2 regions of the Paenibacillus sp. FSL R7-0302 genome follow, and region 2 is predicted to be linked to the other one. Evidence: riboswitches for the same ligand, from Rfam matches in the RefSeq annotation. Region 2 holds a riboswitch; the other holds the start of a gene.

Region 1 (4,419 bases), 460 kb from region 2:
GACACTGATCGATATTACGGAGCTGCATGTACAGCGCCGACTGTATCAAATGCTGGACCATCTGCCCGAGCGACCACTCTCCCTCACCAGGCTGCCGCAGCAGTTGCTCCATACTGAAGGTATCTAATTCCATAAGATAGTGATTCGCAGTCTTCTCAAAATGCTCTAAAGCTTCTATAAGATTCTTATTCATAATATTCAGGCAGCTCCTTTATTCCTCGGTCTGCCCTGAATATACACAACCGCTCCTGACAACGTTATGTCAGTAGCGTTCCAGCATTCTCGCCGCTTCGGCCCGCACAAGCTTCCGCAAGGCTTCCGGCTCCAGGACAACCGCCCCCGATCCCCAGCCAAGCACCCATTGCAGCAGGTCCTCGGGCTGGCGCACGCGGAAGGTCATAAGCCTGCCGTCTGCCCGGTCCTCCACTTCCTCCAGATAAAAGTTCCCGGATTCAGCCGCCTTGCCCGCTATCTCCGGCTGAACCAAAATGCACACGCGTACATGGCGGTCATCCTCCGGCTGGTACTCGTGCAGATCAAAATCCGCAGGTGCTTCGAACCGGTCATCCAGAATGGTAAGCCCGCTCATTCTGGATAAGCGGAAATGACGGATCTCCTGCCGCAGCCCGCACCAGGCCACCAAGGTCCATGCGCCTCTGTTCAGGACAAGTCCATACGGCGAGGCGGTTCGGACACTGCGGTGACTTCCGTCAGCTTCCTGTCTGCCCTTTGTATACCCGAAGCTGATCTTCCGCTGCTCCAGAATCGCGCGTCGGATCTGCTCCATGTACTCCTTCTCCTGTCCTTGCAGCCTATCTTTACGGGTACTCAGCAGCCGGATGCTCTGGCGGATGCGGGCGGCATTCTCCTTGACATCATCCGGCAGAACCGCTTCAATCTTCCGGCCTGCTGCGGAGGCCTGGTGACCATACTGAGTGTCGAACCGCTGCTCCACGAAATCCGTTCCGATCAGCAGGGTCACTGCCTCCTCGGCCGTGAAGCTGACCGGGGGCAGGAAATACCCTTTTACCAGTGAATATCCCTGACCCGTAGCTCCTACCACTGGCACTCCGGCTTCACTAAGCGCCTGGATATCGCGGTAGATGGTTCTTACACTCGTCTCGAAGACGGACGCCAGATCCTCTGCCCGTACGACCCCTTTGCGCTGCAGCTCCAGTACGATGGCTAACATGCGGTCTGTCTTGTTCATGCGGCGGCTGCACCCTCTTCATCCTGAAATCAGTTTATGTATTGATTATACTGATTTCCTGTTCACTTTTCTCCTTACGGCTTCGAATGGAATACAGAACGAACAGCAGGATGAACCAGAGCGGGGTGAACAGCAGCGCTGGACGGGTCTCATCGGCAAAGAGCATGATGATCAGAATGGTGGCGAACAGCGCCAGGACAGCATAGTTAATTACCGGGGTGAACGGCGCTTTGAATTTGGAAGCGGCATGTAAGTCCGGGCGGTTCCTTTTATACTTGATATGACAGACCAGCACAACGCCCCAGACCCAGATGAAGCAAATGGCACTGATCGTAGTCACGATGCCGAAGGCCTGACCCGGAATAAGCTTGCTGAGCAGTGCCCCGGCAGAGATCACTATAGTAGAAATGAATAGGGAATTCGCAGGTACATGATTCCGGTTCAGCTTACCGAGCTGAGGGGAGGCCTGATTCCGTCTGCTCAGATTGTAGAGAATCCGGCTGGTCGAGAACATCCCGCTGTTGCAGGCAGAGGCCGCCGAGGTCAGCACAACGAAGTTGATAATGCCCGCAGCGACGGGAATGCCGACCAGACTGAAGGTGCGCACGAACGGACTTTCAGACGCGCTAAGCTGGGTCCAGGGATTAATGCACAGCAGCACGAAGAGCGCGCCGACATAGAAGAAGAGAATCCGCAGCGGAATTTTGTTGATCGCGGACGGGATGTTTTTCTCAGGATTAGCCGTCTCCGCTGCCGATACCCCCACCAGCTCCACGCCGACATAGGCGAATACCACCATCTGGAAGGAGAACAGGAAGCCCTTCACCCCGTTCGGGAACACGCCCCCGTGCTCCCAGAGATTGCGGACCGACACTGAGCCTGCATCCGTCTTGAACTGGGTCACCAGCAGGACAATCCCCAGGCCGATCAGAGCCAGAATCGTAACCACCTTGATCAGAGCAAACCAGAATTCGAGTTCGCCGAAGCTTTTGACCGTGAGCAGATTGAGCCCGAGCAGAATGATCAGGCAGATCACGGCCGGCACCCACTGCGGAATATCGAACCAGTACTGCACATAGACACCCACCGCAATCACATCGGCCATCGCCGTCATAATCCAGCAGAACCAGTAGGTCCAGCCTGTAATGAAGGCCGCGCGCGGCCCCAAGTAATCCTCAGCAATGTCTGTAAAAGACTGATACCCCGCCTTCGAGAGCAGCAGCTCCCCCAGCGCCCGCATCACAAAAAACACGGCAATCCCCACGATCAGATACGTGAGCATAATGGAAGGCCCGGCCTGCTGAATCGCCTTGCCTGAGCCCAGGAATAATCCTGTGCCGATCGTACCTCCGATGGCGATTAGCTGAACATGCCGGTTCGCAAGCTCTCTTTTTAATTCTGTCTGTGCCATACCTGTTTCCCCCTTAATGAATTCAACGCTGTAAATAACGCAAAAAGGAGACTGGATGTCATCCAATCTCCCGGTTCATAAGAAGTTCCAAATAAGCTTCTGCAGCAGCGGCTAATCCGCACGGCAAAAAACAAATCCGGTACTCTTCTGTCCTTTTGCCTGAGATTGTGAACCCTTCGGCGCTGCGGTTCCCCGCAGTCTCTCCAGAAGCTGCTCCAGCTATAGTGTGATCCATAGCCTTCATAGCTTGCGAATATTTAATTATTTGAAGCTGACTTCATGTAAATATTTTTCAATTCTATGCACAGTCCAGACTTCTGTCAATATCATTTGTTACTCTCTTGGTCATCGCCGGGTGTCCTGCACTGCTTCATTGCAAGTTATTTAACCGTAATTTTGGTTTCCAGGTCTTTATAATAAGTTTTAGCCCACTGGCCCTGCTTGTCTTTGAACATCTTCCCGCTGGAATCTTTGGAATACGTAAAAGGCTTAACGCTAATGGACTTCGGAACGGCTGGGAATGCACTATAGTTCTGTTCCTCGGTACCGCTTGTCCGGACTTTCTCAAACGGCTTGCCCCATGGCGAAATCACATTTCCTTTCTCGTCCACAAGGTCATATAACATTCTTTCCGGGTTGTTCACCTTGGACTTGGCCGCTGCCGGAACTTCCCCCTTAAAGGTCACCTGCAGAGACATCGTTAACGCGGTCATCTCGAAGGAATTCACCGTATAATTGAATTTGTTGTTCTTCTTGGAGACGCCCGGCTTCAGGCTTAACAGGGTCCCCAGCTTGTTCACTTGAACTTTGAAAATAAACGGCTCCTTCACCCCGTTGGCGTATGCCTTCAGCGTCAGGTCGAATTTGTCCGGGATTTGCTGCTTCATGGCTCCCTTACTCAAATAGATCAAGGCTGTGTCCGTATCTTCCAAATTGGGAATGATGGAAGTATCAAACAGCAGCTTTTTCCCATTGATTAACACGTCCACATTCCTGGTCTGGTCCATGAAAGAACCGTTCTTGTCCACCGTCCCTCCCTCCTGCCGGATGCCTGCGATAAGTTGATTACTGTCATAGATCAGATCGGTTAGAGTCAGGGTCACCCCTTCCTGGGTCACGGCCTGATTCGGGGCAGCAGCAAGCCCTTTCTGGAAAATAGCCTTCAGAGTGGCGTTGTCGCTGGCCGCGAACGCGCTGTCAGCCTTAGCATCCTTGTTGACATTGGCTGCCGCCGCTACGGGTACAGTGAATCCCCCGCCGACAACTGTCCCTCCGAGTACAGCGGTTACTGCTGTTGCTATAATTGCTTTCTTCATCGTATTTAAGCTGATCGTGTACATAGTTTCTCTCCTTTGCTTATTAAGAATATACAGGTATAACGTTCACCTGCTGCTATTTTGTGACAGGAGCGCAGAATAACCTCCTACTTGCACAAAGTCATTTTTGAATAAACAGGGTCATTTGCAAGAGAGAATTCGGTTCAACCGCTCTAATATAATAAATTCATCCAGAACAAGTAGAGTGAGGTTAGAACTTATGGCAAATCCCGCACCACAAGCTATGAACACCAAGTTAGCGACACCGCCCCAGGGCCGTTTCGGCCGTCTGCTGCACAATATCGTGCGATACCGGGTGCTGCTGCTGATGCTGCTGCCCACATCGATTATTTTTTTCATCAACTGCTATATTCCAATGTTCGGATTATTCATTGCCTTCAAGAACATCAACTACGTGGACGGCATTATGGGCAGTCCCTGGGCCGGGCTCGACAACTTCCGGTTCCTGTTCGCCACCTCTG
Region 2 (4,419 bases):
CAGCGGCTCGATCTGGCGCAGATCCTCAATACCGCCGAAGAAGTTCGGCGACTGAACCAGCACAGCGGCCGTATCGCTGTCAATGGCTTCGGCCAGCTTGGCGAGATCCGTTACCCCGTCTGCGTAGTCAATCTCTACAATTTGCAGGCCCCAGGCGTTGGCGGAGGTACGAAGCACCTGACGCGCTTCCGGGTGAACCGTACGGGAGACAATCAGCTTCTTGCGTTTGGTGGCGCCTGCGGCCAGCACAGCCGCTTCGGAGAAGGCGGTTGCGCCGTCATACATACTGGCATTGGCAACCTTCATTCCGGTCAGCTCACAGATATACGACTGGAATTCAAAGATCGCCTGAAGCTCCCCCTGACTGATTTCCGGCTGGTAAGGAGTGTAAGCAGTATAGAATTCCGAACGGGAAATCACATGGTTGATGACAACCGGAACATGGTGATCATACAATCCGGCGCCCAGGAAGCTGGTGTGCGTGTCGAAGTCGGCATTCTTGTCAGCCAGACCCTTCATATGGCGAAGCAGTGCGTATTCGTCCAGAGCGCCGGACATCGGCATCGTTCCCTGGTAGCGGACGGACTGCGGAATATCGGCGAACAGCTCGTCGATGGACTGGATGCCTACGGTTTCCATCATTTCTGCACGGTCTTGCTCAGTCATAGGCAGATAGCGGTGCTTCATTGCGGCTTCACTCCTTGGCTTCTTTTGTAGAATGGGGCTTTGATGACGGCAGCCTTAAGCTGCTTGCCGCGAATCTCCACATACACCTCTGTGCCGATCTCCGTATAGGCAGCATCCAGCAGGGCAAGTCCGAGATTCCGTTTCAGTGTCGGGGATTGGGTGCCAGTCGTTACTTCACCGATCTTGACTCCGTCCGCGTACACGGGGTAGTGGGAGCGGGGAATGCCGCGGTCGATCATCTCCAGGCCCACAAGACGCCGGGGCAGACCGGCTTCCTTTTGCTTCAGCAGGGCGTCACGGCCGATGAAATCCCCTGCATCCAGCTTCACGAAGAACTGGACACCGGCTTCAAGCGGCGTAATATCCGCCGACAGCTCCTGGCCGTACAGCGGCAGCTTGGCTTCGAAGCGGAGCGTATCGCGTGCGCCGAGTCCGGCGGGAGTCAGGCCATGGGGTGCGCCTGCGGCCAGCAGGCCGTTCCAGAGTGCTGCTGCTGTATCTGCGGGAGCATACAGTTCGAAGCCGTCCTCGCCAGTATATCCGGTACGGGAGAGCAGGACGGTGACGCCGCAGATTTCAGCGTGTTCGATGAAGTGGAACGGCTTAAGCTCTGTTAGAGACACCTGCGTGACCTTGGACAGAATCGTCTCTGCCAGCGGTCCCTGCAAAGCGAGCAGCAGCGTCTCATCCGAGATATTCTTCAGGGTGACACCGCTGAATTCAGCGGTAAGATGCTCCTGCAGCCACTGGAAGTCCTTGTCGATATTCGACGCATTGACGACAAGCATGTAACGCTCCTCACCCAGCCGGTATACGAGCAGATCGTCCACCACTCCGCCGCTTGGATAGAGCATGAGAGTATACTGCGCCGCGCCGTCTTTCAGGCGGCTGACATCATTCGTGGTCATTCTCTGGAGGAAGGCTTCGGCGCCCTCTCCGGTAACCATGAATTCCCCCATGTGGGAGACATCGAACAGTCCGGCCTGATTGCGGACGGCTTCATGCTCCTTCACGATGCCTGTGAACTGCACCGGCAGCTCCCAGCCGCCGAAATCAATACATCTGGACTCCGCATAAGCGGCATAGAGATCATAAAAAGGTGTTCTTCTCAAAGACTCCATCTCGTCACTCCCTTGGCTTTGATTACATACGAAAAAGGACAGGCGAAAGCCATTATGCACGCATGCATAAATGGACTTTCGCTCTGTCCTTTGTACCTGAGAGTTACCCTGCAGCTGTTGGTGCAGGTTTCCCCGTTGGTGATCCGTGAGCCTATGCTACAGGCCTGGATGCTCTCCAGAGATGCGTCCGGCAAAGGTCCTTTTGCCTGAGAGATTCACCCATCCCGGGCTTACTCCTTCGGCGCTGTCTTCCTGTGAGACAGTCTCTCCCTATGCCATCATTCGCAAACCATATGTTTTTCTACTGACTCCATTAAACCGGGTAACCCTCCGCCCTGTCAATCAAAAAACGTCAAAAAGTTGACAAATTTAATTTTACTGTCAGTTATATTGACATTAGGCAAGCCGATAACTTAGGCTATAACTAAATTTAGAACTCCAATTACGGAAAAGAGGCGGCTTGGACATGAGTGAAGTGCTTGACAACCTGCTATACAGCGAAGAGCATGAGTGGGCGCAGCAGGGCGAGGGACGCGTAGTACGTGTAGGGATTACGGATCATGCGCAGCATCTGCTCGGCGATATCGTGTTTGTAGAATTCCCGGAAGTCGGCGCGGCGATCTCCGCAGGCGACAGCGTGGGCAGTATCGAGTCCGTGAAGACGGTATCAGAACTATATTCACCCGTATCCGGTAAGGTGACCAAGATCAACGATGCGCTGGAGGCCAGCCCGGAGCTGATCAATGATCAGCCTTACGGAGACGGTTGGATTTTTGAGCTGGAGCTGGACGCAGAGTTCGCAGAGGCAGTAACCGGCCTGCTGGATGCGGCAGCGTACAAGGAACTGGTTGGGGAATAAGGCTTAGCTTATTTACGAAAGCGGCTGAATACGGCAGACTTCTCTTTATTACATTATATGTTACTAATGTGAGAGGTCTGCCTTTTTGCGTCTGTATATCATTCTGGATACCCGAGCAGACCCGGATACAGGCCCGGAGCCAGATGCCACAACAGGGGCAGAAGAGCCAGACCCGCAAGGGAAAATGCAGAGCACAACAGCAGGAAACGGTATCTTTTTCGCGGACGGGTGGCGGGCTTGAGCACGAAATAATACACTCCGGCTGAATAAAACGGGAAAAGCACGGCGGCAGACATCCCCATACAAACGATAAATGTAGCTTCCCCGGCAGAACTGGGGATCATGGCTTCCGGGTTATAGACCGGATTGACTTGTAAAAAGAGGAGAAGAAACGTCGAATACGCGCTCAGCAGAAGCAGGGGGAAACAGCGGATCCGCCCATTCCCGGACAAGCCGTAGAGCATCCACCAGACCCCGAACCAGGCCAGGGCGAAGATAGCTCCGGCAATAAGGTAATCAGCGCCAATGGCAATCAGCTTATCCAGCGGGTAGACGCGGGCCAGGTCTCCCCAGAAGTAGCGGGAGGAGAAGAACTGCATGAAGGCGGCAAAAAATCCGACGAAGAGGGTAAGTATCCCTTGGGCAATAATGATCATGATCAGCGAAACTGCCAGCCGCAAAAACCTTAAAAACCCTGCGGCCTCCGGCGCCGCTCTGTTTGTATCCTGCATAGCGGTCTATCTCCTTATATTAGCAAATGGATATATGCTTTTGCCGCCTGCCGGTATCTGAGCTGATTCGCTCGCGGTTACGTACTATTCTTCCTCCTGAAGCTGACGCAGCACAATGAGTTCGACCCGGCGATTCTTCTGTCTGCCTTCGGCGGTAGCATTATCATATGCAGGTCTGGTATCCGCGTAACCAGCGTACTGGAAGGAATCAGGGCTAAGGCCCTCGTTATCCAGGAAAAAGCGCAGCACAGATAATGCGCGGGCGCCGGACAGCTCCCAGTTATCCGTATATTCCGAAGCGGCGGTTACCGGAACATTGTCAGTGTGGCCTTCGATGCTGATGGTCGCGCCGATGCCGCGGAACAGGCCGGAGAGCTGGCGCAGGGCAGGGAGTGCAGGCGATTTCAGCTCAGCCTTACCCGCATCGAACAGGAAGCGGTCACTGAGCGTGATCGCAATGCCCTGCGGCTTATCGGCAACAAAAATCTGCTCACCCAGGTTATTCTCCTCCACGTATTGGGTGATAACCCCCATAAGCGCAGTCAGCTTCGCCTCCTGTTCCCGAAAAGCAAGCTCGCGCGCTGAAGGCTGGTGTGCAGCCCCATCTCCTTCTTGTCCGGCTGCAGGAGTATCTGCCCCGGCTCCATCCGTCCCGTCCGCATTCGCAGAATCTGTGGCCGAAGGACCGCCAGCCGTTCCGCCGTCTTCATTATGCCCCTTCGCGACGCCAGTCCCTGTGTTTCCCTGATTGCCCTCCAGCACGCCGCTTCCGCCCTCCAGTACTGTACTTCCGCTTTTGAAGGTATCCGATAAGGAGCCGCTGACAATGGCATATTTCTGCGAGTCGAGGCTGCTCATGGCATACAGAATCACGAAGAAAATAAGCAGAAGCGTGATCAGATCCGCGTAGGTAATCATCCAGCGGTCCCGGCTCTCCTTACCTGCGGCGGCGCGGTGCTGCCGGCGGTTTCTTTGTCTCATAGCGGGTCTCCCGGACTGGTGCTGGCGCTGCGTTTAGGGG

What was found. A riboswitch is a leader RNA that binds a small molecule or an ion and turns the genes downstream of it on or off. The one in region 2 is predicted to bind glycine.
Region 1: another riboswitch for glycine. It lies ahead of MKY96_RS29900 (amino acid permease); the one in region 2 lies ahead of gcvT (glycine cleavage system aminomethyltransferase GcvT).

The regions. Positions count from the first base shown of each region.
Region 1 covers NZ_JBBOWB010000002.1:926,248-930,666, reverse strand. The annotation lists gene MKY96_RS29910 (DinB family protein) at 1-193, opposite strand, end outside; gene MKY96_RS29905 (helix-turn-helix transcriptional regulator) at 263-1,210, opposite strand; gene MKY96_RS29900 (amino acid permease) at 1,245-2,621, opposite strand; glycine riboswitch at 2,759-2,838, opposite strand; gene MKY96_RS29895 (DUF5643 domain-containing protein) at 3,002-3,937, opposite strand; gene MKY96_RS29890 (ABC transporter permease) at 4,182-4,419, shown strand, end outside.
Region 2 covers NZ_JBBOWB010000002.1:1,388,383-1,392,801, forward strand. The annotation lists gene gcvPA (aminomethyl-transferring glycine dehydrogenase subunit GcvPA) at 1-687, opposite strand, end outside; gene gcvT (glycine cleavage system aminomethyltransferase GcvT) at 684-1,808, opposite strand; glycine riboswitch at 1,890-1,989, opposite strand; glycine riboswitch at 1,993-2,090, opposite strand; gene gcvH (glycine cleavage system protein GcvH) at 2,275-2,667, shown strand; gene MKY96_RS31860 (hypothetical protein) at 2,766-3,398, opposite strand; gene MKY96_RS31865 (flagellar motor protein MotB) at 3,483-4,379, opposite strand; gene MKY96_RS31870 (flagellar motor protein) at 4,376-4,419, opposite strand, start outside.